Regions from separate parts of the Mesorhizobium sp. CAU 1741 genome, predicted to be linked through region 1. Evidence: predicted binding sites of a transcription regulator. Region 1 holds the regulator's gene; each other region holds the start of a gene.
The links. Region 1 encodes HrcA, which represses chaperone genes, less so after heat shock. Its sites were predicted from a motif close to GTTAGCACTCNCNNNNNGNGAGTGCTAAC; they were not measured.
Positions count from the first base shown of each region.

Region 2: a site for HrcA is predicted at 3,925-3,953, ahead of groES (co-chaperone GroES). Genes of this name have one in related genera too.
Region 3: a site for HrcA is predicted at 2,713-2,741, ahead of AAFN84_RS17335 (co-chaperone GroES). Genes of this name have one in related genera too.

Region 1 is NZ_JBDOQP010000002.1:911,117-921,738, forward strand. Features, by position in the region: gene hemW (radical SAM family heme chaperone HemW) at 1-1,145, opposite strand, end outside; gene AAFN84_RS11195 (non-canonical purine NTP pyrophosphatase) at 1,142-1,792, opposite strand; gene AAFN84_RS11200 (VOC family protein) at 1,793-2,203, opposite strand; gene rph (ribonuclease PH) at 2,230-2,946, opposite strand; gene hrcA (heat-inducible transcriptional repressor HrcA) at 3,092-4,162, shown strand; gene AAFN84_RS11215 (thermonuclease family protein) at 4,165-4,749, opposite strand; gene AAFN84_RS11220 (proline racemase family protein) at 4,815-5,849, opposite strand; gene AAFN84_RS11225 (Ldh family oxidoreductase) at 5,858-6,880, opposite strand; gene AAFN84_RS11230 (M20 aminoacylase family protein) at 6,877-8,052, opposite strand; gene AAFN84_RS11235 (ATP-binding cassette domain-containing protein) at 8,073-8,894, opposite strand; gene AAFN84_RS11240 (ABC transporter ATP-binding protein) at 8,891-9,778, opposite strand; gene AAFN84_RS11245 (ABC transporter permease) at 9,788-10,622, opposite strand, start outside.
Region 2 is NZ_JBDOQP010000002.1:439,402-450,023, reverse strand. Features, by position in the region: gene AAFN84_RS09070 (DUF937 domain-containing protein) at 1-158, opposite strand, end outside; gene AAFN84_RS09065 (glutamate--cysteine ligase) at 213-1,586, opposite strand; gene AAFN84_RS09060 (16S rRNA (uracil(1498)-N(3))-methyltransferase) at 1,706-2,443, opposite strand; gene AAFN84_RS09055 (hypothetical protein) at 2,476-3,096, opposite strand; gene AAFN84_RS09050 (type 1 glutamine amidotransferase) at 3,175-3,882, shown strand; gene groES (co-chaperone GroES) at 4,014-4,310, shown strand; gene groL (chaperonin GroEL) at 4,384-6,027, shown strand; gene AAFN84_RS09035 (CsbD family protein) at 6,159-6,338, shown strand; gene AAFN84_RS09030 (MATE family efflux transporter) at 6,588-7,982, shown strand; gene AAFN84_RS09025 (YqaA family protein) at 7,992-8,423, shown strand; gene fumC (class II fumarate hydratase) at 8,501-9,886, shown strand; gene AAFN84_RS09015 (DoxX family protein) at 10,007-10,384, shown strand; gene hisG (ATP phosphoribosyltransferase) at 10,475-10,622, opposite strand, start outside.
Region 3 is NZ_JBDOQP010000004.1:177,649-188,270, forward strand. Features, by position in the region: gene AAFN84_RS17310 (ornithine cyclodeaminase family protein) at 1-292, opposite strand, end outside; gene AAFN84_RS17315 (transglutaminase family protein) at 382-1,200, opposite strand; gene AAFN84_RS17320 (DUF1488 domain-containing protein) at 1,211-1,474, opposite strand; gene AAFN84_RS17325 (hypothetical protein) at 1,667-2,029, opposite strand; gene AAFN84_RS17330 (hypothetical protein) at 2,029-2,289, opposite strand; gene AAFN84_RS17335 (co-chaperone GroES) at 2,796-3,113, shown strand; gene groL (chaperonin GroEL) at 3,163-4,788, shown strand; gene AAFN84_RS17345 (hypothetical protein) at 4,861-5,253, shown strand; gene AAFN84_RS17350 (hypothetical protein) at 5,329-5,499, shown strand; gene AAFN84_RS17355 (ABC transporter substrate-binding protein) at 5,667-7,238, opposite strand; gene AAFN84_RS17360 (DUF917 domain-containing protein) at 7,283-8,371, opposite strand; gene AAFN84_RS17365 (DUF917 domain-containing protein) at 8,368-9,486, opposite strand; gene AAFN84_RS17370 (hydantoinase/oxoprolinase family protein) at 9,479-10,622, opposite strand, start outside.

The sequences.
Region 1 (10,622 bases):
AGATCGGCAACCACCGCGTCGAGCACGATCATGCCGGTGGAAGTGGCGCGCAGCCGCGAATTGCCGACCGGCGCGACAAGGGCCTCGTCCTGGAGCACGGCGATGCGCTTCGACGACAGCGGCTTTCCGGAGAGCTGCTCGTAGCGGGCAAGGTCGATGCCTTCAGCCAACCGCAACCCCATCAGCAGGAACTCGTCCGCCTCCTCGGAGCGGCTGAGCACCTCGCCACCGATGACGCCATGTCCCTTCGCTTCGACGAGATTGGCCCAGGTTTCGGGCATCTTCTCGGTAAAGGTAACGATGCGGCGCCCGTCCTCGACGAAGCGTCCATGGGCGCCCGGGCCGACGCCGACATATTCGCCATAACGCCAATAGACGAGATTGTGCCGGCTTTCCGCGCCCGGCCGCGCGTGATTGGAAATCTCGTAGGCCGGCAGGCCGTGGGCGGTGGTGACGTCCTGCGTCACCTGATAGAGATCCGCGGCAAGGTCCGGATCGGGGATTTCGAACTTGCCGGCCGCGTGCAGGGCATGGAAGCGCGTGCCTTCCTCGATGGTGAGCTGGTAGAGCGACAGATGGTCGGCCGCGTGGCCAATCGCCTCCTCAAGCTCCGTTGCCCATGCGTCAAGCGTCTGGCCGGGCCGCGCATAGATCAGGTCGAAGGAAAGGCGAGGAAATGTCTCGCGCGCAAGTCGGATCGCGCCGAGTGCCTGGTCGACGTCGTGGAGGCGTCCCAGAAAGCGCAGATCGCGATCGTTCAGCGCCTGCACGCCGAGCGAGACGCGGTTGACACCTGCCAACCGATAGCCCTTGAAGCGCGACGCCTCCACCGAGGACGGATTGGCCTCCAGCGTCACCTCGATGCCATCCGGCATGCTCCAGTTCGCTGCAATCGCCTCAAGGACCGCGCCGACGGTTTCGGGTTTCATCAGTGATGGCGTGCCGCCGCCCAGGAAGATCGACGTCACCTCGCGCGGTCCGGTGCGCTCGCGCATCGTGGCCATCTCACGCGCAAAGGCTGCGGCGAAACGCTCCTCGTCGATCTTCTGGTGCCGGACATGGCTGTTGAAGTCGCAATACGGGCATTTGGCCGCGCAGAAGGGCCAGTGGACGTAAACGCCGAAGCCTGGTTCGCCGGTCGTCATGTCGCTCCCAGCATGCTCTTGGCGAAGAGCGCGAAGGCGCGGGCGCGGTGCGACAGGCCAAGATCGCCCCGGCCGGCCTCCCACGAATGTTTCTGCGAAGCAGGCATCTCGCCAAACGTCTCGTCATAGCCGTCCGGCTTGAACACCGGGTCATATCCGAAGCCGCGCTCGCCGCGCGGGGGCCAGACCAGCGTGCCTTCCACTTCGCCGCGAAAATATTCCGCGTGGCCGTCGGGCCAGGCGAGACAGAGCACGGCGACGAAGCGGCCCGTCCGGGCCTCCGGCGAAAGCGCGCCCTTTTGGTGCAGCAGATCCTCGACCTTGCGCATCGCCATGGCGAAGTCGCGGGTGCCTGTGGCGGTTTCCGCCCAGTCGGCGGTGTAGACGCCGGGCGCGCCGTCAAGCGCGTCGACGACAAGTCCGCTATCATCGGAGAGCGCGGGAAGGCCGGTGGCTGATGCTGCCGCGAATGCCTTGATGTATGCGTTTTCCTCGAACGTCGTGCCGGTTTCGGCAGGCTCGGGCAAACCGTATTCAGCGGCCGATTTGGCCTCCAGGCCGAATGGGCCGATAAGGTCGGCGATTTCCGCGAGCTTGCCCTTGTTGTGGCTGGCCACAACGATCCGCTTGTCGTCCAGCGTGCGCATCTACAGTCCCCAAATCCTCGGTTCGGCGATTTCGAGCGAGTTTCCCGCTGGATCGCGAAAATAGATCGAGCGTCCGCCCTGCGGCCATTCGAAATCGGCCTCGATCTCGACGCCGTGTTTCCCCAGATGCGCCTTCCAGCGCTCTATCTCATCGGCGGTGCCGCGGAAGCACACATGGCCGTTGCCGGTTGTGCCATGCGGCGGAACCGGCAGACGCGCATCGGGCGCCGGCGGCTTCACCGTCTGTGACGGATCAAAAAGCAGCAAGACGCCGTCACCGCAACGGAAGAAGACATGGCGTTTCTCTAGCCGCGTGAGCACTTCGAGGCCCATCACGTCGCGATAAAAGGCCTCGGCCTTATCGAGATCGTCGACGTAGAGCGCCGATTCGAGGATGCCCGAGGGGGTCATTGCATGAGTCTCGTTGCCGGTACGACTTACGCGATCGCCATCGTCTGGAGATTGACCAGCCGCGCGATGCCATTCTTGGCAAGCGCCATCAATGCCGCGAATTCTTCCTCGCTGAAAGGCTCGCCCTCGGCGGTTCCCTGGACCTCGACGATCCCGCCCTTGCCGGTCATGACGAAATTGGCGTCGGTGCCGGCCGACGAATCTTCCAGATAATCGAGATCGATGACCGGTACGCCGTTGTGGATGCCGCAGGAGATTGCCGCCACATGGTCCTTGAGCACCTTGCCGACGCTGACCATCTGGCGCGTTTCCATCCACTTCAGGCAATCGTGCAGCGCAATGAAGCCGCCGGTGATCGATGCCGTGCGGGTGCCGCCATCTGCCTGGATGACGTCGCAATCGACGGTGATCTGCACCTCGCCCAGCGCCTGCAGGTCGACCACGGCGCGCAGCGAGCGGCCGATGAGACGCTGGATTTCCAGCGTGCGCCCGCCCTGCTTGCCCGACGACGCTTCGCGGCGCATGCGATCGCCAGTCGAACGCGGCAGCATGCCGTATTCCGCCGTGACCCAGCCCTTGCCGGAGTTGCGCAGCCATGGCGGAACGCGTTCCTCCAGGCTTGCGGTGCACAGAACATGGGTGTCGCCGAACTTGACGAGGCACGAACCCTCGGCATGCTTGGAGACGCCGCGTTCGAAGGAAATGGCCCGCATCTCGTCGGGCTGGCGTTTTGATGGCCGCATGGTCGTTTTTTGTCCCTTTTCGATGTGCGGGGGCTTGTAGCCTCCACAGCCCAAGGACGCAAAGGAAAAGGCTGATGCTGTTTGGAGCGTTGCGTCGCGCGACGCCTCGACTATATCTTCGTTCATGGACGAAACGAGGCCCACGATGACCAAGCCACTGGTTGAGCCGCACCTGCAGTCGCTCGACGGACGCTCGCGCGACATCTTCCGTTTCATCGTCGATTCCTACCTGCGCGATGGTGAGCCGGTCGGCTCGCGCAGCCTGTCGCGGCTCCTGCCGCAGTCGCTGTCGCCGGCGACGATCCGCAACGTGATGAGCGACCTGGAACATCTGGGCCTGATCTACGCGCCCCACATCTCGGCGGGGCGGCTGCCGACGCAGGCCGGGCTGCGCTTCTTCGTCGACGCGTTCATGGAGCTCGGCGACCTTTCCGACGACGAGCGGCGCGTGATCGAGGCGCAGGTGAAGGCTTCGGGCAGCGGCGCGACACTGGAGCACATGCTGACGGAGGCGAGCCAAATGTTGTCGGGCATGTCGCGCGGCGCGGGCCTCGTGCTGGCGACCAAGAGCGAGGTGCCGCTCAAGCACATCGAGTTCATCCAGCTCGAACCGCTGAAGGCGCTGACCGTGATGGTATCGCAGAATGGCGACGTCGAGAACCGCGTGCTCGACCTGCCGGCAGGTATTACCGCGTCGCAGCTCCAGGAAGCATCGAACTTTCTCAACGCTCATATACGCGGCCGCACACTGGCGGAAGCGCGCACGGAAGTCAGCCGTCTGCACGAGCAGACCCGGGCAGCGCTCGATTCGCTGTCCCAGGACCTGGTGGAACGCGGGCTGGCGGTGTGGGCCGGAGCGGAAAGCGGGCTGCCGGCACGTCTCATCGTTCGCGGCCGTGCCAACCTCCTCGAAAACGTCACGGCGCAGGCCGACATCGAATTGCTACGCCACCTCTTCGACGATTTGGAGACCAAGGAAGGGCTGATCCAGCTCCTCGACCTTGCCGAGGAGGGCCATGGCGTTCGCATCTTCATCGGGTCGGAGAACAAGCTGTTCTCGCTGTCGGGCTCGTCGCTCGTCGTGGCGCCATACCGCGACAAGGATTCGCGCGTGGTGGGCGCTCTGGGCGTCATAGGGCCGACGCGCCTCAACTACGCCCGCATCGTGCCGATGGTCGACTACACCGCGCAGATCATAAGCCGGCTCCTGAGATAGTATCAGGTGCACCATGGCTCGCGCCGGCCCGTCCATCGGCGTGCAAGCCCCTCGCGCACCAGGATCGCGCCAGCTTCACCTGAAGGTGTATCGGCGCGTGCGAGGGTCCGGCCATAGCGGTCGTGGCCACTGCGGGACAGCGTGATCTCCCGGTTGGAGAGGATTTCGCTCAAGCGGGATTTTGCCTGTTGCGCCAGGTTACGTTCATAGGAACAGGCACCCTCCATCTCTGGCGCATCGATGCTTTCGAGCCTGACCTTCTCGCCCGACAGCCAGAAGGTGTCGCCGTCGACGACGCAGGACACACGGCGGCCACCGCCGCAAAACGGCATCGGTCGCACCAGTCCCACCAGCGTGGCCGGCTGGCTCTGGCTCTGGCTCTGGCTGGCGGGCAGGAACGACTGGACGAAGGATAGCGCCTGCCCGGGTCCAAACTCCGACGCGGCAACGGCACCGATGCCGGCCGCGAGCGTCAGGACCCACAGCGACCGCAGGACACCAGCCTCCCTTTTGCGCGCGCGCATGGGATCGGGCAGGCCAGCTTCCTTCAATGTGTAGGACCGACGTCGCTTTCCGAATCTGCGCATGCGCGCCTCCTCGGCCCGCAATATCAGCGCGAGGTTTCGCAAGGCTTATCGGATTGGATCGAATGCTAGCCGTTCAGGCGCGGCCAGGTGTCGGACAGGCGATAACCGCCGGGCCACGGGTCGGACGGGTCGAGCATGAGCTGATGCGTACCGGTCACCCAGGCGCGCCCGGAAATCAGCGGATAGATCGCGGGACGTCCGGCAACGGTCGTTTCCGACTGGATGCTGCAGCGGAATTCGGAACCGATGATCGAGCGGCCGACAAAGGTCTCTCCGACCTTAAGCTCGCCACGCGCATGCAGAACCGCCATGCGTGCCGAGCAGCCGGTTCCGGTGGGAGAGCGGTCGATCTTGCCGGGGCGAATGACGACCGCGTTGGCCCCGGTGAGCACGCCGGCCTCGCGCTCGACCGGCGCAGCCATCTGGCAGAAGGAGAAATGGTCCCAGTCCGGGTTTTCGGGATGGACGAAGCCGATCTGCTCGTCAGCCGCTGCGGTGATCCTGACGCCGAGCTCGGCGATCTCACGGGCTTCGTCCGGGCGGATCGCAAATCCCAGCGCATGCGCATCGACAATGACGAAGCTGTCGCCGCCGTAGGCCGTGTCGACTGTGATCGTGCCGTGGCCGGGCACTTCCAGCTTCACGCCGAGCTTGTCGGCGAAGGACGGCACGTTGCGGACCTCGATGCGCTCTGCCTTGCCGTCGCGGCATTGCGCGGTGACTTCGATCAGTCCGCCAGGCGCTTCGAGCGTCATGGTTGTGACCGGCTCCTGCATCGGTACGATGCCCGTATCGAGCAGGACCGTTGCGACACAGATGGAGTTGGACCCCGACATGGGCGGCGTGTCTGCCGGCTCCATGATGATCCAGCCCATCTGTGCGCGTGGGTCCTTGGGAGGAACCAGCAGATTCACATGGCGGAAGACCCCGCCGCGCGGCTCGTTGAGCACGAAATTGCGCAGCGTCTCGTCGCGCGCGATATAGCGCGACTGTTCCCAGATCGTGTCGCCGGGCGGTGGAAGAACGCCGCCGACGATGACGTCACCGACCTCGCCTTCGGCATGGCAACTGACGACATGGACGATCTTCGACGTGCGCATAGCTGAACTCAGGCCAGTTTCGAGAGCAGCATCTGGTGGTCTGCCGCCGAAATGGCGATGCCGTCGCGCAAGGACTTTTCACGGATCACGAGGCGCCGGTCGCCTGGCAGGCGTTCCTGCCCGGCCTCGCGCGTCAGCTCGCAGATTTCCGATACGCGTTCTCGGAACACGCCATTTCCGCCGCGCTCCGGATCGATGACGATGAAGAGCTGACCGGTCTTCGGCGTCTGCGCGCCCTTGAAGTCGCTCCAGTCGAACTCGCCGGAGAAGTAGCCGCCGGTAAGCGCTGCACCCAGGATTTCGACCATGAGAGCGATGGTCGAGCCCTTGTGGCCGCCGAACGCCAGCAGCGCGCCGCCATTCAGGATCACCTTGGGATCGCGCGTCGGCTTGCCGTCACTGTCGACGCCCATGCCTTCGGGCAGGAGCCTGCCTTCGCGCGCGGCGATCTGCACGTCGCCATTGGCGATGGCGCTGGTGGCCAGATCGAAGACGAAAGGCGGCTCATCCTTGCGTGGCGCGGCGAAGGCGATCGGGTTGGTGCCGTAGAGTGGCTTCTTTCCGCCGAACGGGACGACGCAGGTCATGCTGTTGACGAAGCTAAGCGCCACGAGGCCTTCATCCGCAAAAGGCTCGACATCCGGCCAGAGCGCACTGAAGTGGTGCGAGCGGCGGATCGCCAGCAATCCTATGCCGTGCTGCCGGGTGCGCTCGACCAGCAGGTCACGCGCGGCGAAGAAGGCCGGCTGGGTAAAGCCACTTTGCGCGTCGACGCGGATGAAGGCGCCGCCCGTATCCTCGACGACCGGTACGGCCTTGCCGTCGACCCAGCCGCTTGCCAAAGACGAGACATAGCCGGGTATTCGGAAGATGCCGTGGCTGTGCGAGCCGTCGCGCTCGCAGCCGGCGCAGTTGGCCGCGAGGATACGTGCGTTTTCAGGCGAGACGCCGTGACGGACGAAGATGCGCTCCAGCAGGTCCGCCAGTTCGTCGAAGGACAGGGCGGCCGTTTCCGATGCGGCCGTGCTCATGCGGCACTGCCCAATCGCTGACCGACGAGCGTGGTCCAGTATCGCAGGCCGTGGATGATCGCATCGTCATTGAAGTCGTATGCCGGATGGTGAAGGCCGGCGGAATCGCCGTTGCCGATCCAGACGATGGCGCCCGGCCGCTTCTCCAGCATGTAGGAGAAATCCTCCGCGCCCATGGTGGCGGCGCAATTTCCGTCGACATTGGCTTCGCCGGCGACCGTCGAAGCCGCAGCGATGGCCGCCTGGGTCATGGCCGGATCATTAACGGTGACGGGATAGCCGGGACGCCAGTCGAGTTCGGCCTCGACCTCGAACAAGCGCGCCGTGTTGGCCACGATGTCGCGAAACCTCTGCTCGACGTCCTCGCGTGTTTTGGGATTGATGGTACGGATCGTGCCGCCGAGCGTGACGGAGGCTGGAATGACGTTCAGCGCCTCGGGGCTGCCGGCGGCGATGTGCGTCAGCGACACCACCACGGGATCGAACGGATCGGTGTTGCGCGAGGCGATCGACTGGGCGGCCGTCACCAGATGGGCGCAGGCCAGCACGGAGTCGCGGGTCTCGTGCGGCGAGGCGGCGTGGCCGCCACGGCCGTTGAGCGTGATCATGAAGCGGTCTCCGGCCGCCATCATCGGTCCCGGCTTCGTGGCGAACGAACCGACCGGACGCCCAGGCTCGTTGTGCATGCCATAGACTTCGTCGATGCCGAAGCGCTCGAGCATGCCTTCCTCGATCATGACGCGGCCGCCCGCGCCGCCTTCTTCCGCAGGCTGGAAGATGAGCACCACCGTGCCGGCGAAATCCCGCGTCGCGGCCAGATGCTTCGCGGTTGCCAGCATCATCGCGGTGTGTCCGTCATGGCCGCATGCGTGCATCATGTTCGGCACTTTCGATGCATAGGGCAGATTGGTCTGCTCCGACATCGGCAAAGCGTCCATGTCGGCACGCAGGGCGACGGTGCGGCCCGCTCCCAGCCGCCCGCGGATGACGCCGACCACGCCCGACTTCGCGATGCCCGTCGCCACTTCGTCGCAACCGAATGCCCTCAGCTTCTCGGCCACCAGGGCCGCCGTCTTCGGCAGGTCGAACAGAAGCTCCGGCTGCTGATGGATCTGGCGGCGCCAATCGGCAGCCTCCTTGGCGATTGCTTCGAGTGCGTCAGGGGAAGTCATGCGGTCCTCCGTGTCGTCGATCATCCAGCGCGCCGGAACGGCGAGCGATCCGGGTCGGGATCCGGCATAGCATCCAGAAGCATGCGTGTGTATTCGTTCTGCGGCGAATCGAAGATTTCCGCGACCGGTCCCTGTTCGACGATCTTGCCTCGATAGATCACGGCAACGTCGTCGCAGATGTAGCGGATGACGCCGAGATCGTGGCTGATGAAGAAATAGGTCAGTCCCAGTTCCTGCTGCAGCCGGTGCAAAAGGTTGAGCACGTCGGCCTGAACCGAAACGTCCAGCGCCGATGTAGGCTCGTCGAGGATCAGCAGTTCGGGCCGTACGGCCAGTGCCCGTGCGATGCCGATGCGCTGCCGCTGGCCGCCGGAGAACTCGTGCGGATAGCGGAACAGATGCTCGGTCTCCAGGCCGACCTGGAGCAGCAGCTCGACCACGCGCTCGGTGCGCTGGCGCGAGGACAGCGCCATGACGTCACGGTGGATCACCAGTGGCTCGGCGACGATGTCGTGGATCGTCATGCGCGGGTTAAGCGAGGCGTAAGGGTCCTGGAACACGATCTGCACCTGCGCGCGCAGACGGCGCATCTCGGCTGCGGAAAGCGCGTGAATGTCCTTGCCGTCGAACCGGATTGCCCCCGAGGTCAGCGTGTCCAGCCGCAGGATGCAGCGCGTCAGCGTCGTCTTGCCGGAGCCGGATTCACCAACCAGGCCGAAACTGGCGCCCTTCGCGATGGTGAGGCTGACATCGTCGAGCGCCGTGAAGCTCTGCCCGCCCGCCAGCATCCCGCGACGCGGGGTCTGGAAAATCTTGGTGACGTTGACAATTTCGAGGCTCATGCGAGGGCCTCCGGGGAAAGCCCGCCAATGCCGCGCAGTTCGCCCCGCTTGGTGTGGACGGTCGGCACCGAATCCAACAGCGCCTGCGTATAGGAATGGCTCGGATTCTTGAGCACGTCGCGCACCGGGCCGGCTTCGAGAATCCTGCCGCGGTACATCACCGCCACATGGGTGCAGATCTGGGCGACAACGCCGAGATTGTGGGTAATGAGCAGCACGCCGATGTTCCGCTCGGCAACCAGATCGTGGATTAGCCTTAAGATCTGCGCCTGTACCGAGACGTCGAGCGCGGTGGTGGGCTCGTCGGCGATCAGCAGGTCAGGCTTGCCGATCATCGCCATGGCAATGAGAACGCGCTGGCGCATGCCGCCCGAAAACTGGTGCGGATAATCATCAATGCGCTGAGCGGCATCCGGTATGCCGACCTTGTCGAGCATGTCGATGGCGGTCTGGCGCGCGGCGCGGCGGAAGGCCTTGCGCGACGCGCCGGGCTCCAGGCCCAGAACCGACGGGTCCGAATGTCCGGCGTGGAGCGCGACGTCGACGATCTGGGTGCCGACGCGGAAGACCGGGTTGAGGTTGGTGGTCGGGTCTTGGAAGATCATGCCGATGTGGCGGCCGCGCAGCGCGCGCATGTCCCGGTCGCTGGCAGTGAGCACGTCCTTGCCCTGAAATTCGATCGATCCGGCCAGATAGCGCCCCGGCGGCGTCGGGATGAGGCGGGAGATCGACAGGCCGGTGAGCGACTTGCCCGAGCCGGTTTCGCCGACCATGCCCCAGATCTCACCGCGCTCGATCTTGAGGTCGATGCCGTGCAGTATCTCGGTCTCGCCCTCATAGCTGCGCATGGCGAGCTTGAGGTTCCTGATGTCGAGAAGCGTCATCAGTGCCTCCTATCGCCGTGCCTTGGGGTCGAGCACGTCGCGTAGCCCGTCGCCAAGCAGGTTGAAGGCCAGGACCGCGAGGAAGATCGCCATGCCGGGCGCGACCGCCGTCCACCAGTAGTCCGGCATGTAGCTGCGCGCACCGGACAGGAGCGTGCCCCATTCCGGCGTCGGCGGCTTGACACCGATCCCGACGAAGCCGAGCGAGGCGACGGTGAGGATCGCGAAGCCCATGTCGAGCGAGGCTTTGACCACGATCGGCGAGACGATGTTGGGCAGGATGTGCCGTCCCAGTATCCGCGCCCACCCCGCGCCGAGCGCATGGGCTGCGACGACGAACTGCTCTTCCTTCTTGCCGATCACCTCGCCGCGGACCAGACGCGCATAGGCAGGCCACCATGTGATGGAGATGGCGACGATCATGTTGAAGACGCCGCTTCCAAGTGCTGCCGCCACCGCCATGGCGAGGATAAGGCTCGGGATGGTGAGCAGCAGGTCGGTGATGCGCATCAGGATTTCGTCGGTCCAGCCGCCGAAATACCCGGCGACCGCTCCAACCGCCGTGCCCACGACGATGGCGATGAAGACGACGGCGAGGCCGGAGAACAGCGAGACCTGCGAACCGACCACCACGAGGGAGAAGATATCCTGTCCCAGTTCGTTGGTGCCGAACCACGCGTCCGCCGATGGCGGCAGGAAGCGCGCGGCGGTGTTGGTGCCGCCTGCCACGTGCTCGGGATGCGGGACGATGTAGGGCGCCAGGATCGCTATGACGACGAGCGCGACGACGATGGTCAGCCCGATGACCGACAACCAGCTCTGACGAAAGCGGTAGTACGCGCGG
Region 2 (10,622 bases), 470 kb from region 1:
GGGCTCGATGCGTTGCGCTTCAGTCCCTGGCTGAAAGCCGGCAGAAGCGCTGCAACCGCTTCCTGAACCTGGGCCTGCGAAAGGCCGTACTGCTTCGCCATCTGCTGAAACGCGTGACCGTTCTGCGCGTTGGCAAGCATGTCGTATAGGGGCAGCATCGCGGTATCCTCCCGGTTCCTGTTACCGGGAGACTACTCCAACCACGATCGCGCTCAATAGGCGTATTCGATGAAGGCGGGTTCGATCGAGCCGCCCCAGCGTGTGTGGAACGCCCGCACCATTTCTTCGGAGCTGGTGGTGCCGCGTGCGACCACCTCCTCAAGCGGCGCGAGAAAACCCGTCTCGTCATAGCCCTCGGCGTTGTTGCGGGCGCGATTCGCAAGGCCGGTTCGCGAAATATCGAGGACCTCGCGGGCGACGTCGCGAAGCGAGTGGTTGCGGAAGGCGGTGTTGAGCGCTTGCGCCGGAACGGTTTCGCGCATCGCGCTGACTTCCTCGAAGGTCCAGTCCCGCGTCAGCGCTTCGGCGGCATCGAGCGCGGCATCGTCGTAGAGCAGTCCGACCCAGAACGCCGGCAAGGCGCAGATGCGCCGCCACGGGCCGCCGTCGGCGCCGCGCATTTCCAGGAAGCGCTTGAGCCGCACGTCGGGGAAAAGCGTCGACAAATGGTTGGCCCAGTCACCCATGGTCGGCAGGCCGTCGGGCACCTCGTTCCTGAGCGCGCCGTCCATGAATTGGCGGAACGTGACGTGGGTGACGTCGAAATAGCGTCCCTCGCGGATCAGGAAATACATCGGCACGTCGAGCGCCCATTTGACGTAGTCGGCGAAGCCGAATTCGGGCGAAAAGCAGAAGTCGAGCAGGCCGGAGCGCTGGTTGTCGGTGTCGCGCCAGATGTCGCCGCGCCAGCTCTGCAGGCCGTTGGGTCGGCCCTCGGTGAACGGCGAGTTGGCGAACAGCGCTGTGGAAAGCGGCTGCAGCTTGAGCGAAACCTGCATCTTGCGGCGCATGTCGGCTTCACTGTCGAAATCGAGATTCACCTGGATCGTGCAGGTGCGGTACATCATGTCGAGGCCCTTCGTGCCGACCTTCGGCATGTAGGCGGTCATGATGTCGTAGCGCGACTTGGGCATGCGGGGCGTTTCGGCGAGCGTCCATTTCGGGCTGCCGCCAAGGCCGAGAAAGCGGATGCCGAGCGGCTCGGCGATCTGGCGCAGTTGCGCGAGATGGGCGTTGCCTTCGCGGCAGGTCTGGTGGATGGTCTCGACCGGCGCTCCCGACAGTTCGAACTGGCCTCCCGGCTCAAGGCTGATCGCGCCCTGGCCGGTGGGCTCGACAAGCCCGATGATGTGGCCGGCGTCGATGATCGGCTCCCAGCCAAGCACGCGCTGCATGCCTTCCAGGATCGCCCTGATTCCGTTGTCGCCCCCATAGGGAACCGGGCTGTTGCCGTCGACATAGAAGGGAAACTTCTCGTGCTCGGTGCCGATGCGCCATTCTTCCTTCGGCTTGTTGCCGGCGGAGAGGTAGGAGACAAGCTGATCCATGCCCTCGATGGGCTGAAAATCCGTCGTGTCGCGCGCCATGTCGTTTCCTCAGTCATGCCCGGCCGGCCGTTCGCAGCAGCGGCGCGCGAGTGTTGAACGCAAGAGCGGTCCGCGATCAAGCGAAAAATCCTGACAGCATGTTGACGGTTGCTTGATGCTCAGTGCCAATCGCCGACCGTTGCCTGGACCAATGCGAGTGCCGCGACGGCGGCGGTATCGGCCCGCAATATGCGTGGACCGAGCGGGATCGCGCTGACGAATGGCAGGGCGCGCAGCATCCGCCGCTCGTCGTCCGAGAAACCGCCTTCCGGCCCGATCAGCAGGCAGAACCTGGTTTCGGTGATGGATTGGAGAGCGGGCAACGGATTGTCGGTCTCGGTATCCTCGTCGCAAAAGATCAGCCGCCGGTCCGTTTCCCAACCTCCGAGGAACTGTTCCAGCTTCAGCGGCGGGCGGATGGATGGGATGGAAAGAACGCCGCATTGTTCGGCCGCCTCAATGGCGTTGGCCTGGATCTTGTCGAGCGATGGCTTGGCCATCTGGGTGTGCTGGGTGATGACGGGCTGGATCACGCCGACGCCCATCTCCACAACCTTCTGGACGAGGTAGTCCAACCTTCCGACTTTCAACGGAGCGAAGGCATAGACGAGGTCGGGGGTGGCCGGCTGCGAGCGCGTCCGATCGGCAACGCGAAGCCGAACCGCCTTCTTTCCAACTGCCGCGACATGCGCGGCCCATTCTCCGTCTCGCCCGTTGAAGACCAGCAATGGCGCCCCTTCCGCCATCCGCAGGACGCGGGCAATGTAGTGGCTCTGTCCCTTGTCGAGCTCGAATTCGACGCCGGCTGCGAGATCGTGCGGCACGAAAAGCCGCTGCAGTTTGTAGTTCGCGCGCATGGACGCTGTGATGCGGAAATGACGGACCTGGGTCAAGCGGGCATGTGGGCGCCAGTTGCATGCCAGAGCGGTTCGTATCCCGCCTTAAGGGCCATGACGTTTGCCATCGGCGTGAGCAGCAGTGCAGCTTCCGGGAGCGAGCGGGCAGGTCCGTAGCCCGAAAAGCTCCATGGCATAGCCGTCCCGTAGCGTACCATGAACGCACTGTCGCCAATGCCGATCGCCGTGCCGTCGGGAAGGGCGGCGATTTCCGTTGCGTCGAGCCGTGGCCGGCTCGTCGTGCGCTGTTCGTGCACCGTCGCGTCCAGCGCTGGCGCGTTCGGCTTGCCGCTGCAGGCGAGGAAAACCGCCGCCGCTTCCCTTCGGCAGTAGAAACAGGGGCGATGGCCTGCGGCGAGTGCGGTGACTTCGTCGAGGAAGAAGAGTTCCGTCCAGCCGGGGCCGCCGGAAGGGGCGTTGCGCCCCATCGGGTCGCGCTTCACGCCGCGCGGATGCTCGAGCGTGCAGATGATCCATGCCTTTGTCGTCCAGCGTCGTGACAGCAATGTCCTCGTTTGCGGGTCATGGATGACGCCGCGATTGCCGGTGAACAGGCCGCGCGCCGCGACGGCATGGATGCGGCCCGATGGATCGACGCGGTTCTGCAGCGGCACCGGCTTCTCCTTTGCTGCGTGGGTTTCCTCATGCTATCGCTCGCGCGCCCGGCTGACACCACCGATATGGAAGATTTGATGCGCGTTCTCGTTGTCCAGAATTTCGAAGGGACAGGTCTTGGCCAGGTCGGCAGGGCACTCGCGGAACGGGACGCGGACATTCATCTGCTGCGGGCCGACCGGCAGGCGGCCATTCCGCGCAGGCCCGAAGGCTACGACGCGCTGATCGTGCTCGGTGGCGGCCAGAACGCCCTTGCTGACGACGCCTGTCCGTGGCTGCCGGCGCTGTGCGATCTGATGCGGGCCTTCGCCGAAGCCGGCCGCTCGGTGCTCGGCATCTGCCTCGGCAGCCAGCTTCTTGCCCGTGCCTATGGCGCGGAAAACATCATCGGTGGAGCGTCGGAATTCGGCTGGCGCCAGGTGGAACTCAACGAGGACGGCGAAGCCGATCCGCTGTTTGCCGGCGTCGACGCCGCGTTCCCGATCTTCGAGTGGCACGACGACACCTTCATCCTGCCGCGCGGCGCGGTGCGCCTGGCCGGCAATCTCGACGTCCACAACCAGGCATTCCGCGTTCGGCGCGCCGCCTACGGCATCCAGTTCCATTTCGAGGCCGACACCGCTCTCGTCGCGCAGTGGAACAGCGTGTTCGAAGACTGGCTTGCCGATCGCCAGCCCGACTGGCACATGCGACACCCCGAGCAGGCAAAGCGTTTCGGGCCAGCGGCCGACACGGCCGGTCTTGCGATCGCGCGCAACTGGGTTCGCACGATCATTCCGGCCTGATGATCTTGACTCGTTTCGCCACAATCACTATCTGGGCGTCACGTTAGCACTCACCAAAAGGGAGTGCTAACCGATATCCGGCTCCGCCGGATGGAGGAAATCCCTTTTTATCCTTATCGAGGACACCAGAGATGGCAAAGTCGAAATTCCGCCCGCTCCATGACCGTGTGGTCGTTCGTCGGGTCGAGTCCGAGGCGAAGACCGCCGGCGGCATCATCATTCCGGACACTGCCAAGGAAAAGCCGCAGGAAGGCGAAGTCATCGCCGTCGGCTCCGGCGCTCGTGACGAAGCTGGCAAGCTCGTCCCGCTGGACGTCAAGGCCGGCGACCGCGTGCTGTTCGGCAAGTGGTCCGGCACCGAAGTCAAGCTCAATGGCGAAGACCTTCTGATCATGAAGGAATCCGACATCATGGGCATCGTCGGCTGACGCCGAGACCTTCCGCATTCAATCGCATTCTGGCCTGTTCGACGTCGAACGGCTTTGAAAACAGGAGCTGAACATGGCTGCCAAAGACGTAAGATTTTCCCGTGATGCCCGCGAGCGCATGCTGCGCGGCGTCAACATCCTCGCCGACGCGGTGAAGGTGACGCTCGGCCCGAAGGGCCGCAACGTCGTCATCGACAAGTCCTTCGGCGCTCCGCGCATCACCAAGGACGGCGTCACCGTCGCCAAGGAGATCGAGCTGGAAGACAAGTTCGAGAACATGGGCGCCCAGATGGTGCGCGAAGTGGCCTCGAAGACCAACGACATCGCCGGTGACGGCACGACGACGGCAACCGTGCTTGCCCAGGCGATCGTGCAGGAAGGCCACAAGGCCGTAGCAGCCGGCATGAACCCGATGGACCTGAAGCGCGGCATCGACCTCGCCGTCACCGACGTCGTTGCGCAGCTCGCCAAGGCCACCAAGAAGATCAAGACTTCGGAAGAAGTCGCGCAGGTCGGCACCATCTCCGCCAATGGCGAGAAGGAAATCGGCGAGATGATCGCCAAGGCGATGCAGAAGGTCGGCAACGAGGGTGTCATCACCGTCGAGGAAGCCAAGACCGCCGAGACCGAGCTTGAAGTCGTCGAAGGCATGCAGTTCGACCGCGGCTACCTGTCGCCGTACTTCGTCACCAACCCGGACAAGATGGTTGCCGAGCTGGAAGACGCCTACATCCTTCTCCACGAGAAGAAGCTCTCCAACCTCCAGGCGATGCTGCCGGTTCTGGAAGCCGTCGTTCAGACGTCCAAGCCGCTCGTCATCATCTCCGAGGACGTAGAGGGTGAGGCTCTGGCCACGCTCGTCGTCAACAAGCTGCGTGGCGGCCTCAAGATCGCTGCCGTCAAGGCTCCGGGCTTCGGCGATCGCCGCAAGGCCATGCTCGAGGACATCGCGATCCTGACCGGTGGCCAGGTGATCTCGGAAGACCTCGGCATCAAGCTCGAGAACGTCGGCCTGAACATGCTGGGCCGCGCCAAGAAGGTGCAGATCTCCAAGGAGAACACCACCATCGTCGACGGCGCCGGCAAGAAGGCCGAGATCCAGGGCCGCGTTGCCCAGATCAAGCAGCAGATCGAAGAGACCACGTCGGACTACGACAAGGAGAAGCTGCAGGAACGCCTTGCGAAGCTCGCTGGCGGCGTTGCGGTCATCCGCGTCGGCGGTGCGACCGAAGTCGAGGTCAAGGAAAAGAAGGACCGCGTCGATGACGCCCTAAACGCGACCCGCGCGGCCGTCGAAGAAGGCATCGTTCCCGGCGGCGGCACCGCGCTGCTGCGCGCTTCGGCCAACCTGAAGGTCAAGGGCGAGAATGCCGACCAGGAAGCCGGCATCAACATCGTCCGCCGCGCCCTGCAGGCTCCTGCCCGCCAGATCGCGACCAACTCGGGTGACGAGGCTTCGATCGTTGTCGGCAAAATCCTCGACAACAAGTCGGCTACCTTCGGCTACAATGCCCAGACCGGCGAATACGGCGACATGATCGCCAACGGTATCGTCGATCCGACCAAGGTCGTTCGCACGGCGCTCCAGGATGCCGCTTCGGTTGCCGGCCTGCTGGTCACCACCGAGGCCATGATCGCCGAGGCTCCGAAGAAGGATAGCCCGATGCCGGCAATGCCCGGCGGCGGCATGGGCGGTATGGGCGGCATGGACTTCTAAGAAGTCCGTAACGCTGAAAGTTCGAAGGGGCGGCAGCGATGCCGCCCCTTTCTTTTGGCCTGCGGCAACCAAATGCTGTCCTTACCGTTGATGCACGCCGCAACTGTGCGGCTGCGCGAAGGAAAAGCCAGATGGTCAATAAGGATCAGGTCAAGGGTGTCGCCAAGCAGGCAAAGGGTTCCGTGAAGGAAGCCGCCGGCAAGGCGACCGGTTCGAAGAAGACCGAAGCGGAAGGCAAGGCCGAAAAGGCCGCCGGCAAGGTCCAGAAGGGTTTTGGTGACGCCAAGGACAAGGTCAAGAAGGCGCTCTGAAACGCCCCATTGACAGGCAGCACGGATTAGAGGAGTGGCGACGAGCCGCTCCTTTTTTGCATGATGGTACGGGTTTATTGACAGCCGGGAGACGCAAGCCTACGAGAGGCAAGGCACGAGGCGCCGGCCACCCGCGGCGAAAGCAATGGTGAAGCCTCGATCCGAACAGCAGTCGAAACCGACGCATCGGACGAAGGGCAATGCGGGTCCCCATCGATCTCCAACCGATGCTTGTCCGGAGACGACACAATGGCGACGCCTGATCGCGCGCACATAAATCCGTTCCTCGAGGGGCCGCTCGGCCCCCTTTTCCTGCGCACCGCCGCCCCCATAATCTTCATCATGCTGACCAACGGCGCCCAGACGCTGATCGATGCGTGGTTCCTGGGCGCCTATGTTGGGGCCGAGGCGCTGGCGGCCGTGACCCTGACATTCCCTCTTTTCATGTTGATGGCAGCGCTGTCCACGCTTGTCGCCAACGGGATGGCAAGCCGGCTCGCCCGCTCGCTCGGCGCCGGTGACATCGAGCGGGCCCGCGCAGTGTTCACTGGCGCGCACGGCTTGGCGCTCGTCATCTGTACGTTGCTGATGGTCTCGTTTGCGGCAACCGGCATTACCCTTGCCACGCGTCTGGCCAACGGCTCCGCGCAGCTTGCCGCGATGGGCCACGAGTATATCGCGATCCTGATCTGGTGCTCGCCGGTCATGTTCGTCCTCAGCGTCAATGGCGACGCGCTGCGTTGCGAAGGCAAGCTTGCCTTGATGACGTTGGCGACGGTGTTGGTCTCTGCCGCCAACATTGCCTTGACCTACCTGTTTGTGGCGGTCCTTGACTACGGGGTCAGCGGGTCTGCTGCCGGCACGGTTCTGGCGCAATTTCTGGCGTTGGTCATCGTCATCGCTTATCGCGGCTTTGGGGCCACGCGTCTGCGCTGGTCGGCGCTGCGCGCAAGGGACCTTGCCTATTCCTGGCGGGAGATACTTGCGCTTGGCGCACCGCAAAGTCTCAGCTTCATAGGGATTTCGCTTGTTTCGGTGGCGGTCATCCTTGCCGTGCAGGGCTGGGGCGGGGAGGGTTATGCGTCCACGATTGCGGCGTATGGCATCGTGACCCGACTCATGAGCTTCGCCTACATGCCGATGATGGGCATCAACATGGCGACACAGACGATCGTCGGCAACAACTACGGCGCGGGCCAATGGCAGCGCTCGGACGACGCCTTCAAATGGGGGCTGGTCGTGGCGATCGTGTATGCCGGCGCGTTCGAGGTGGTCATGATTTTCTCCGCCTCCTGGATCGGTCAACTCTTCGTCGACGATCCCCGGACCATCGCGGAACTAGGACGCATCATGCCGATAATGGTTATCCTGTACGTCGTTGCAGGCGGCATGCTCGTCCTTTCCGGCTATCTCCAGGCTATCGGCGAGGCGCGTGCGGCAATCGTGCTGACGGTCGCCCGCACCTACGTCTTCACCGTACCGCTTGTGCTGATACTGCCAGTGGCATTCGGTGAGGTGGGGATATGGTTTGCCGGTCCTACCGCCGAGTTGTTGACGGTGGTGCTCGCGGCCGCGATGTTGTGGCGCGGGCAACGCAAGCGAGGACTGCGCTGGGGCCTGTTGCGCGCGCCGGCCGAAAGGTAGTGCCGACAGGTGGTCGACCCGTCACTTCTCGCGCTCGCCATCTCCGCCTTCACCTCGGCAACGCTGCTGCCGGGCACGTCGGAGGCGGCGCTTTCCGCCCTGCATGTGGCGGGCGAAATTCCCGCATGGCGGTTGCTGCTCGTCGCCAGCACCGCCAACATCGCCGGCTCCTGCATCAACTGGGCAATGGGCCGTTTCCTCGTGCGCCATGCTGACCGCCGCTGGTTTCCGGTGTCACCGGCCCAGATGGAACGCGCGGCTGGCTGGTATGCCCGCTTCGGCTGGCCGAGCCTGCTTCTGGCATGGCTGCCCGTGGTGGGCGATCCGCTGACCGTCGTTGCCGGGTTGCTGCGCACGCCGTTCATCCTTTTCCTGATCGTGGTGGCGTTTGCCAAGACGGCGCGCTATGCAGCGTTGCTTTGGTTGATCGACATGATCTGACCAGCCGATATCAATGCCGGCCACGCCAGCCACTCGAGGTGAGCAAGCCACGCACGGCTCTGACCAGGAGACGGACAATGACCCGCACCGAAACCGATACCTTTGGCCCCATCGAAGTCGCCTCGGACCGCTACTGGGGCGCCCAGGCGCAGCGCTCGCTTGGCAATTTCAAGATCGGCTGGGAAAAGCAGCCGCTGCCGGTCGTGCGCGCGCTGGGCATCGTCAAGCGCGCGGCGGCTGAGGCCAACATGGATCTCGGCAGGCTAGACGCCGCCGTCGGCGAGGCAATCGTCAAGGCCGCGCAGGAGGTGATCGAGGGCAAGCTCGACGAGCATTTCCCGCTGGTCGTGTGGCAGACCGGCTCCGGCACCCAGTCGAACATGAATGCCAACGAGGTCATTTCCAACCGCGCCATCGAGATGCTGGGCGGCGAGATGGGGTCGAAGAAGCCGGTTCACCCGAACGACCACGTCAATATGAGCCAGTCGTCCAACGACACCTATCCGACGGCGATGCACATTGCCTGCGCGGAGGAGATCGTTCATCGCCTGCTGCCGGCGCTCAAGCACCTGCATGCGGCGCTCGACGCCAAGGCCAAGGGCTGGGAGCACATCATCAAGATCGGCCGCACCCACACGCAGGACGCCACGCCGCTGACGCTGGGCCAGGAGTTTTCCGGCTACGCCCAGCAGGTGAAGAACGGCATCGCCCGTGTGGAGTCGACGCTGGAAGGCCTGATGCAGCTTGCCCAGGGCGGCACGGCGGTGGGGACCGGCCTCAACGCGCCGATCGGCTTCGCGGAGAAGGTCGCCGAAAAGATCGCCGGCATCACGGGGCTTGCCTTTACAACGGCACCGAACAAGTTCGAGGCGCTGGCAGCACACGACGCGATGGTGTTCTCGCACGGGGCGATCAACACGGTGGCCGCGTCGCTGTTCAAGATCGCTAACGACATCCGCTTCCTCGGTTCCGGCCCGCGCTCGGGCCTCGGCGAACTGGCGCTGCCGGAAAACGAGCCCGGTTCGTCGATCATGCCCGGCAAGGTCAACCCGACCCAGTGCGAAGCGTTGACCCAGGTCTGCGTGCAGGTCTTCGGCAATCACGCGGCACTCACCTTCGCAGGCAGCCAGGGTCATTTCGAGCTGAACGTGTTCAACCCGGTGATGGCCTACAACTTCCTCCAGTCGGTCCGCCTGCTCTCGGATGCGGCGGTCTCCTTCACAGACAATTGCGTCGTCGGAATCGTCGCGCGCGAAGACAATATCGAGGCCGCTCTCAATCGTTCGCTGATGTTGGTCACGGCGCTGGCGCCGAAAATCGGCTACGACAACGCCGCCAAGATCGCCAAGACCGCGCACAAGAACGGAACCACATTGCGCGAGGAAGCGCTGGCCACCGGGTTGGTGAGCGAAGAGGAGTACGACACGATCGTGCGGCCAGAGGCGATGACGCGCCCCGGCTGAATGTGAACGCCAATTCGATGTTCGTTGGATTTCGGTGAACACTGAGTTCGCAATGCAGTGGCTTGCTGCATTGCGGCATTCCTTTATGTGAGTGCCATCAACCTCGGAGAGGCCTTTCCCATGTCAAACGACCTTACCCTTCTCGTCGCGCGCATCTTTCTCGTCGCGCTGTTCCTCGCCTCCGGCATTCCGCTGATCTTCGCGTCTGGCGGCTTCGCCGGCTACATGGGCTCGCTCGGCCTGCCCGCACCGATGCTCGTTGCCTGGATCGTCATTGCCGTGAAGGTGCTGGGCGGGCTCGCCGTCCTCGTCGGCTTCAAGACCCGCTGGGGCGCGTATGCGCTGGCCGCGTTCTCGATCGGCTCCGCCCTGCTCGGCCATACCAACTGGGCCGACATGAATGAGTTCAACAACTTCTTCAAGAACTTCGCGATTGCCGGCGGCTTCCTAGCGCTGTCGGTCGCAGGCCCCGGAGCGCTGTCGGTCGACAAGCGCTGACTGCTGCATCCATCGCTGAACATGAAGGGGCCCGGAGCGATCCGGGCCCTTTTTGCTGTCGCGGGCTGGAACGCATCAGCCGGCGGGCGGTTAAGCTCCGCGCACTGCCTTCAATATCTCTTCCAGCGTTGCGTCGTCCTGTGCGGTGCGGGCCTTCAGCGACTGCACCAGGCACGCCTCGGACTTCAGGATGACCCCGTCGTCGAGGATCTTCAGGTGGTTGGCGCGCAGCGTCGAG
Region 3 (10,622 bases), on a different contig from region 1:
ACAGGTTGAGCACGCCGAATTCGGACGGCATGCCCTGCTTGTAGTTGTCGACGAAGTCGCCCACCACCTTGACGCCGGCCGCGTCGATCTCGCCGCCGATCCAGCCGCGCAGCACGTTGAAGTGGCCCTCGACGCCGGCGCGCGGCTCAAGATGCATGCGCGGCTCGATCACCGTCTCGCCGCGGCCCTGCATGGCGAGGCTGGTTTCGATCGCCGACAGGATCTCGGCATCGGTGAGCATGGCCGCCTCGATGTCGAAGCGGTTGAGGTAGGTAATGTAGATGGGAAGCATACGGCACGTCCTATGTTGGCTGTGCTATTGCTGCCCCGTCGACGGGAGAAAGACAAGGCATGGCGTAGCCTCAGCGACACGCCATGCTCTTATTCTGCGGGCAGCTCCGTCACCTCATAGGTCCAGACGCGGAACGACTTCAGGACGTGCGGCCCGAAGGAATTGATCAGCGGAATGTCTGCCGCGTCGCGGCCGCGCGCCACGACGATCCTGCCGATGCGCGGCTTGTTGTTGCGCGGATCGAAGGTGTGCCATTCGCCGTCGAGGAAGACCTCGATCCAGGCGCTGAAATCCATGGGATCGACGACCGGCACGCCGATGTCGCCGAGGTGGCCGTTGACGTAGCGGGCCGGAATGTTGAGGCAGCGGCAGAACGTCACCGCCAGATGCGCGAAATCGCGACAGACTCCGACGCGCTCGTTGAAGGCCTCGAAGGCGGTCCGCGTCGAGCGCGCCTGCATGTAGTCGAAGCGGATGTGGTTGTGGACGAAGTCGCACACCGCCTGCACGCGCCCCCAGCCGGGGGAGATATTGCCGAACAGGTCCCAGGCCGACTGGCTGAGGCGGTCGGTCTCGCAATAGCGGCTGCCCATCAGGTAGACGAGGCAATCGTCCGGCAGGTCGGCCACGGCGATCTCGCGTGCGTCCGGCACGATCCTGTCGGGCCTGCCGTCGTCCTTGATGGTGGCGTCGCCCCACATCGTCAGATCGCCTTTCGGAGCGACGAGCCGGAGGCACTTGTTGCCGAAGAGATCCCGGTAGCTCGTCACCGGAACCTCGGGGATGGTGAACGTCGTTTCGGCGACTGCGATGTCGCCGGCGCGGTCGTCATGGACCGAGAGCAGGCACACCAGCGGTGTCGGCTGCTCACAGGTCAGCGTGATTTCGTAGCCGTAGCGAATGAGCACTGGCAGTGGCCTAGCGGAAATCGGCGGCGGTGAGGATGTATGAGGTGCGGCGCGCCTGCGAATAGGCCTCGCGCGCCACATCGTGGATCGAGCTGCGGGCAGCATCGAAGGCGTTCAGGCAATCGGCTTCCGAGAGCGCCGCGCTTCCCGGCCGCGCCAGCGCGCTGGCCTCGACGAAGAACGGCACGGTGAACATGCCGTCATGTCCGATGAAGCGAATGGCATTGCGCGCTTCGTCGAAGCTGCGGCTGCGATTTGGGAATTCCAGGCTCATGGCAGGCGCTCCTTCGGGAAAGATAGAACGTCCGGACGGACGCCGTCGGGCTGCCGTCCGGTTCGTCATGCGTCTGGCAGCGTCAAGACCTCGTCAGGCTTTCGCGCCAGATCACGCGGTCAGGGCTTGGTGGCCTTGCCGCGCGGTGCATTGGCGTTCGTGGCGAGCTTGATCTGGCTGCCGAAAGCGCTTTCAGGCTTGGGCGGAACCTTCTCCTGCTTCGGCTTCCTGATCTCGCGCGTGCTTCGTTTCTGTCCCTTGGCCATGGCCGAACGTCCTTTCGATGAGTGAAGATCCGGATTGCGACACGCTCACCGGCTCGAGATCGTCCTGTGTCGTCACCCGCTCATGGCGTTCCTCGTCATTGCGGATACGGTATTGCGGCGAGTTTCCACGCGGCGGCAGCCGGGCGGTGATCTGATAGACGTCGGACGCCTGGGCAGGACGGCCAAAGCCACCCTTGATCCTTACCATCTGTCCGACTGCGAAGACGTGGATCGAGGCGTCGCGGCGCTCCTGGCGCGCATTTCTCTGTGCGATTGTGGCGGTGGTCATCATCGTTTCTGGTCCTTTTCGAGCGCGGCATCGAGGTCCGCGGGGTTCACAGGCACCATCTGATGTGTCCGACCTTCAATGCCGATCGCAGGCAAATGAACAAAGGCGCCGACACGTCGCCAGGCAAGGCGCGAGGAGGTTTCGATCAGCTCCTCGTCCTGGTCGACCCGATAGTCTCCCGCCGGCTGCGGGGCGTCGAAACCGGGCAGCAGGAAGGACGAGGAAAACCGGGCGACGGTCTGCGTGGTGCGTGTTGTCATGGTTGTTAAGTCTAGATGTCTCCGCCGATCGGGCGGATGGGTGTTCCAAAATGGTCCCATCCGAACCGGAAGAGGTTCAGGCTGCCAGTACATCCGTGGTCAGCACAGGAACGCTATTCCAGATTCGAACGGGTGGCACGCGCCGAAGCGGCGCGATGCGTTCTCTCGATAATTCGGTGGTGAATGGCGGGTCTCTGACACCGCAGAAGCCAAGTCGGCCAAATCAACGTAGTCGGAATATACGCTCATCCCTCGCATCACACAAGGCACGAGTGGATTTTTATTTTTAGCCGAAAATAAAAATTCCCGCTGTTTTTCTCGCTAAGGCGCGGTTTCGATGAAAACGGCGGGAATGGATGAAAAAATCTTGGCGCGCGGCAAGAATTTCCGTGACGGATATTTATCGCACGCCGCAGAAATACATTTGGCAGTCCTATCAATGGAGTGCCAGAAGGGCTATGTTGGACAGGTTGGCGCCCTATGCGCAGCCTTCAGAAAGCATTTTCATGAAATTCCGGCCACTCCACGACCGTGTCGTCATCCGACGCGCGGAAGGCGAATTGAAGTCCAAGGGCGGGATCATCATTCCCGACAACGCCAAGGAGAAGCCCCAGGAGGGCGAGGTGGTCGCCGTCGGCCCCGGCTCCCGCGACGACAGCGGCAAGCTGGTGGCGCCCGACGTCAAGCAGGGCGACATCGTTCTCTTCGGCAAATGGTCTGGCACCGAGGTGCGGATCGGCGGCGAAGACCTCATCATCATGAAGGAAACCGACATCATGGGCATTGTCGACAAGACCGAGGCGGCCTCCAAGAAAGCCGCCTGAGCAGCCCCGACGTCGACCCCCCGCACCATTACCGAACTGGAACAACACCATGTCTGCCAAGGAAATCAAATTCTCCACCGACGCGCGCGACCGCATGCTGCGCGGCGTCGAACTCCTCTCCAGTGCCGTGAAGGTGACGCTCGGACCCAAGGGCCGCAATGTCGTCATCGACCGTGCCTACGGCGCGCCGCGCATTACGAAGGACGGCGTGACGGTCGCCAAGGAAATAGAACTCGCCGACAAATTCGAGAACATGGGCGCGCAGATGGTGCGTGAAGTGGCCTCGAAGACCAACGATCTGGCCGGCGACGGCACGACGACCGCGACGGTTCTCGCGGCATCGATCCTGCGCGAGGGCGCCAAGCTCGTCGCCGCCGGCATGAACCCGATGGACCTGAAGCGCGGCATCGACCTCGCCGTCACCGCCGTCGTCAAGGAGATCCAGGCGCGGGCCACCAAGGTCAAGTCGTCGGCCGAGATCGCCCAGGTCGGCACCATCGCCGCAAATGGCGACGCGACGGTCGGCGCCATGATCGCCAAGGCGATGGAGAAAGTCGGCAACGAAGGCGTCATCACCGTCGAGGAGGCCAAGTCGGCCGAGACCGAACTCGACGTGGTGGAGGGCATGCAGTTCGATCGCGGCTATCTCTCGCCCTACTTCGTCACCAATGCCGAGAAGATGCGCGTCGAACTCGACGACCCGTACCTGCTGATCCACGAGAAGAAGCTCGGCAACCTGCAGGCGATGCTGCCGATCCTCGAAGCGGTGGTCCAGAGCGGCAAGCCGCTGCTGATCATCTCAGAGGACGTCGAGGGCGAGGCGCTCGCCACCCTCGTCGTCAACAAGCTGCGCGGCGGCTTGAAGGTGGCGGCCGTCAAGGCGCCCGGCTTCGGCGATCGCCGTAAGGCGATGCTCGAGGACATCGCGGTGCTGACGGGCGGCCAGATGATTTCCGAGGATCTCGGCGTGAAGCTGGAAAACGTCACGCTCGACATGCTCGGCAGGGCCAAGCGCGTGGTCATCGAGAAGGATACGACGACGCTTATCGACGGTGCGGGCGAAAAGGCCGGCATCGCGGCGCGCATCGCCCAGATCAAGGCGCAGATCGAGGACACCAGCTCGGACTACGACAAGGAGAAGCTGCAGGAGCGCCTTGCCAAGCTCGCTGGTGGCGTCGCCGTGATCCGCGTCGGCGGCGTGACCGAGACCGAGGTCAAGGAAAGGAAGGACCGGATCGACGACGCGCTGAATGCGACGCGCGCGGCGGTCGAGGAAGGCATCGTGCCGGGCGGCGGCGTGGCGCTTCTGCGGGGCCGCTCCGCCCTTGCCTCGCTGAGCGGTGAGAACCCCGACATCAGCGCCGGCATCTCGATCGTGCTGCGGGCACTCGAGGCACCGATCCGGCAGATCGCGGAGAACGCCGGCGTCGAGGGTTCGATTGTGGTCGGCAAGCTCGCCGACAGCAAGGACCGCAACCAGGGCTTCGACGCACAGACCGAGACCTATGTCGACATGATCAAGGCCGGCATCGTCGATCCCGCCAAGGTGGTCAGGACCGCGTTGCAGGACGCCGGGTCGATCGCCGCCCTGCTGATCACCGCCGAGGCGATGATCGCGGACATCCCGGCGAAGGACGGAGGCGCGGCCGGCAACGGCGGCGGCATGGGTTACTGAGCCGTGCCTGAACCGTTCGGTCATCGTGGCCGGAAGGCTGATCTTCATCCCCAATCACGAAGGAGCATGTCCATGGCCACGCAGAGCAACAGCAAGCAGACATTCAACCAGCGGCTGGGCGGCTACCAGCCCTCCAAGACCATGCTCGCATGGGCGGCCGCGGGTGCCGCCATCCTAACCATGATCGTCGGTTTCAGTTGGGGTGGCTGGGTGACCGGCGGCACCTCGCGCGACCTCGCCACCGAGGCCGCGCAGGTGGCTCACATGGAACTCGCGCGCGATATTTGCGTCGAGCGCTTCAATGCCGCGCCCGGCGCCGCCGCAAGCCTCGCGGAACTGCGCGCGATCACCAGCAATTCGGCCAAGCGTCAGTTCGTCGAGGCTGGCGGCTGGGCGACCATGCCGGGCCAGACCAGCCCCGACAGGCGCGGGGCCGACGCTTGCGCCACGGCGCTGGCGGCCTGACCCTCGAACGAGCCCGCGCGGGCCGGACCCATGTCCGCCGCGCGGCTTTCCCTCACGCTGACAAGGAGTGCCGCGATGATCAGCTTCAAGAAGAAGGACGAGCCTGCCAAGCCCTTGCCCGTCAAGGACGACGAGAACCGTTTCGAGCAGATCCGCAAGGCTGCCAAGGACGGCCATCGCAAGTCCGACACGGATGGGACACGCCGGCGCGACCGTCAGACGGCCGACGACAACAAGCTTATCTGACAGTCGCCTGCCGAGGGTCGATCCCTGTTGAGCACCGCGAGGTGCTCACCACGCATGCGCGTGACACCGATCCTTCGCACTACCCGCAATGGAAAGGGGCCTCGGCTTGCGCCGGGGCCCCTTCCCGTGACCGGGCCAGTCGCGGTTGTGGGTTCAACCCGCTGCGGTCATTCCTCGCAGGCCCACCACATGCGCGAGAAGTCGTAGTCCCAGCTCTGCATCGGCACTTCGGCGTAGCCCTGCAGGCAGGAATGGGCGGCCATGCGCTTGAGCTGCGAGAGCAGCGGGATTTCCGCCATCGTCTCGTGCAGGCGCGCCTGGATATCCTTGTAGATCGCGTTGCGCTCGCCATCGTCGACCGTTTCGCGCGACGTGTCGATCATCGCGTCAATCTCCGGGTCCTCGACCCAAGACATCGACGACCAGGTGCCGGCAGCACGCGAGTGGTACTGCACGAAGAACACCGAATCCGGCGACGGATAGGTCGGGCCGTAGAACACCTGCGCGGTGTGCGGCGTGGTCTCGATCTTGGTCGCGAGTTCGGTGATGCGGTTCCACGGCTCCGGCTGCAAGTCGACCTCGAAGCCGATGGTCTCCAGCGTCGACTTGAACAGCAGGCCGATCTCTTCCTCGAACGGCGTGTTGGCGACATAGGCGTGGCTGAGCTTGATCGGCTGCTCGCCGGCATATTTCGACTTGGCGACCTCTTCCGCCGCCTTTTCGAGGCTGTATTCCGGCGACGGCAGGTCATCGGAATGCGCTTCGCTGAACAGCGGCGACAGCACGCTCTTCATCTCGCCGCCCGGATAGATGACCTCGCGGATCGTCGCATAGTCCATCGCATAAGCGATGGCGCGGCGGATATGCACGTCGTCGGTCGGCGCGAGCTGGTTGTTGACCTTGAGATAGAAGCCGGTCGCCGTCTCCGCCTCGATCAGCTTGTAGTCGTCCAGCGCCTCGATGGCCTCGTAGGTTTCGCTGCCCTGGTATTGCGACGACATGCCGAGTTCGCCGCGCTGGGCAAGCGCCCGAACCGTCGCCTCGTCGCGGGTCACGACGAAGCGCAGTTCGTCGATCGGGCGGTCGTTGGGCCAGCCCGCGTGGTAGTCTTCGTAGCGCTGCAGGATCATCTCCGAGCCGCGCGTCCAGCCGCTGAGGTTGTAGGGTCCGGCACCGGCGCTGTTTTCGGCGAGGAAGTCCTCGGCCCATTCGCCGGACTGCTCCGACATGGCGTCGGAATTGACCACCAGGATCAGCGGCGTCACCGAGATGAACGGCGCATAGACGCGATCGATCCTGATCTCGACGGTGTGGTCGTCGACCGCCTTGACGTTGTCGGGCTGGACGAGGTCGGAGAACAGGTAGGCCGGGCCCTCGTTGAGCGCCAGAAGGCGCTGCATCGTATAGACGACGTCCTTGGCCTCGACAGGGCTGCCATCCTGGAAGGTGGCGTCGGGCTTCAGCTTGAAGGTGTAGGTCTGGTTGTCGTCGGACACTTCCCAGCTCTCGGCAAGCTGCGGCACAACCTCACCACCGCTGCTCACTGTGGTGAGCCCGTCATACAGGTTCACCGCAGCCATGTATTCGGTGTAGTCGCTGATCTTGGCCGGATCGACCGTGCCGAAGATCTGCACGACGTTGACGACAAGCGACAGCTTGTCCTGCGCGACCGCCGGAGCGGTGAGCGCGGTAGCCGCGGCGAGTGCTGCGGCGGCAAGCGCAAGTTTGATCGATTTCATGTCAGGTTCCTTTTCTCTGGTTCCAATCGGACGTCGCGTCCTTCTCAGCGGGACATTTGATGCAGCGGCACGTAGTCGTGCTCGTAACCGAAGTAGCGTGGGCCGACGAGTTCGAGGCCTTCGGGCGTCGCCCATTGCGGGTCGCAGGCAAGCCCGATCATGGTGACGGCGAGCCCGTAGCGGAGCTGTTCGGTCGTCACCGGCAGACCGCCATCGGCGTCGAGCGCGCAGATCAGGTCGGGCGTCACCGCCAGCAGCGCATCCTTGTCGTCGCGGCAGATCAGGAACTCGTTCTGGAACTCGACGCTGAAGCTGCGTCCCTCGTCTTCGTCCATGCCCTTGAATTCCGCCTTGCCACGCGCGAAGCCGCCGACCGTGCGCCGGTCGATGTCGACGACGCGCCCGGTGAACAGCCGCTTTCCATCGAGCCGTTTGACCAGCGCTTCCGCGGGGCTGCGGCTGGCCTTGCGCTCCGACGCCATGGTCTCGCCGATCTCCTTGATCAGCGACATCGAGCCGCGCAGGATGCCGTGCTTCACCTGTGCGCCGCTCATGGGATAGAGCGCGACGAGCGCTGCGCCCCCCATCTCCACCGTCTGGCAGCGGGCGAGCCGCTCCGTCCACTTGTTGGAGATGGCGTTGATGACCGAGCTGTTGCCCTTGTCGTCGGCCAGCACCATCGGCGTCGCCGAGATGCCGTGGATCGTCAGCGTCACCATCTGCAGTTCGGGAAAGGCGCGGCCCATGCCGTCGCCGTCGATCAGCGGCAGGCCGGTGGCGGCAGCGACGGCGAAGGGAATGGTCGAGTTCAGTCCGCCGGCTTCGATGCAGATCAGCGCGTCGGCCTTGCGGCCCAGGAAGGTCTCGAGCTGGCTCAGCGCCTCGCGCGCCTCATTGCCGTTCGGCAGTTTCTCGACCATCACCGTCGGGGCGCCCATCATGCATACGGGAATGCACAGCGCATCGTCGGCAAGTTCGTCGGCGTCGATGACCTCGACCGGCCCATGCTTGGCAATGACCTGCTTGGCCATCAGCTTGCCGATATAGGGATCGCCGCCGCCGCCGGTGCCCAGAAACGCCCCGCCCAGCGCAATGGCGTCCATGTCGTCGGCCGTAACGGTGAACGAACTCATGCCGTGCCTCCCTGTGCATCCGTGCTCATCGGCTTGAACAGCAGGTCGTCGAAACCGAAGCCCTTCGGACCGACGACCTCCAGCGCCTCGGGGCTGCGCAGCAGCGGGTGGCACGGGATTGCCAGCACCGCGACGCGTTGCCCGTAGCGCAGCATCTCGGTTGAGATCGCCTCGCCGCTGTCGGCGTCGAGGATGACGATCAGGTCAGGGACGATGACTTCGACCTGGCCGTTGCGCGAGAAGATTAGGAACTCGTTCTGGATGTGGACCGACGCCTCGTCGCCGTCATAGCTTTCGAACCCCTTGATGATCGCCTCGCCGCGCACGAAACCGCCGGCCAGGTGCCGCTTCAGGTCGGTGATCTTGCCGCGGAAGACGACCTTGCCATCCTCGCTGTCGCAGATCGCGGCAACCGGATCGCGATGCTCGCGCCGCGCCGCGATGACGGCGTTTCCAAGCGCGATCGCCTTTGAATAGGAGTGCGGAATCGCGAAGCGCTTGATGAACTCGCCCGACATCGGCGCGCTGGCCAGCGTCGAGGCCCCGCCCTGCGACACCACGCAGGCGCGCGCCATGCGCTCGTGCCAGAGTTCCGAGATGGCATGATCGAAGATCACCACATTGCCGTGCGGGTCGCACATGACGCTCGGCGTCGAGCGATGACCGTAGATGGCGTAGCTCGTCATCTGCATTTCCGGGAAGGCGCGGCCCATGCCGTCGCAGTCGATGACCGGCAGGCCGGCCATGGCCGCCGCGATCAGCGGTTCCATGGAGTTCTGGCCGCCAATCTCCTCGCAAGCGATGGCGTCGACGGTGATGCCCAGCCGTTCCTCCAGCGCGCGCACGCAGCGCAGGCCCTCGCGGCCTTCCTTGATGCGCTCATGCGAGACCAGCGGTGCGCCGATGCCGCCCATGGAAACGATGCGCGCGTCGTCTGGTACGCTTTCGAGCGGCATGATCTCCATGACATGGCCCTCGCGCAACGCCTGGCGCACCCGCAGCTTGCCGATATAGGGATTGCCGCCGCCGCCGGTGCCGAGGATGCCGGAACCGATCTCCAGCGCATCGACCATGGGTTCGTCGAGGCGCCACCTGCCCTGTCCGCGATCAAGCATCGTAGCCACCCATCTCTCCGACGACCTTGACGTGGATACGCGTGGCATTGCCCGGCAGATAGGCAAGCGGCACGTCCTCGCGCTCGATCGTCTCGATGGTCGAGGCATCCGCACCCGAGCGGATCGCCTTTTCGCGGGCCTCGTCCTCGGCCTGCTTGAGGCAGATTTCGCGCGTCAGCCCCTTCTCCAGCGAGAAGATGCGGTCGACCTCGCCGCTGATCTGGGCGATGGCCGCGCCGACGGCATTGGCGACGGCGAAGTTTTCCGGCCGGATGACGTCGAGATCGCCGATCCGGTCCGGCATCAGGATGGAGCCGCCGCCCACCGCGATCACGGGGATCGGGTCGGGCGACAGCCGGGTGCGCTCGATGGCGCGCTCCAGCATGCGAGTGATTTCCTCGCGCGCCGCCGTCAGGAGTGCCGGATCGAGACCCGCCACCTTTGAGGCATCGCCAACCGAAGCCTCGCCGCGCGCCACCGCGATGTCGGTCGCCGTCAGCGTATCGCCGCCGAAGACGCGCGCCTCACGGGTGATGCGGTATCCGACCGATTGCGGCCCAACGGTCACCGCGTCGGCCTTCTGGCGCACCAGTGATCCACCGCCGAGACCGATCGAGAACACATCCGGCATACGGAAATTGGTGCGCACGCCGCCGATGTCGACCACCGTCGCCGCCTGGCGCGGGAAGCCGTGCTGCAGCGAACCGATGTCGGTGGTCGTGCCGCCGATGTCGACGACGATGCCGTCGCGTACGCCGGTCAGGAAGGCGGCGCCGCGCATCGAGTTGGTCGGGCCGGATGCAAAGGTGAGCACCGGGAAGCGCTTGACCACTTCGGCCCCCATCAGCGTGCCGTCGTTCTGGGTGATGAAGAACGGGCAATCGAGTCCGGCCGACTTCAGCGCGTTGGCGAAGGCGTCGACCGTGCGCGCGCTGAGCTTGAGCAGGCTGGCGTTCATTACAGCGGCACTCTCGCGTTCGAGCAAGCCGATGCGGCCGATCTCGCTCGAAAGCACCACCGGAAGGTCGGGGCATTTGCGCAGAAGCCGCGTGCGCGCCTCTTCTTCCATCTTGGCGTTGATCGGCCCGAACACCGAGGTGATCGCCACCGCGCCGATGCGCTTGGCGTTGATGTCG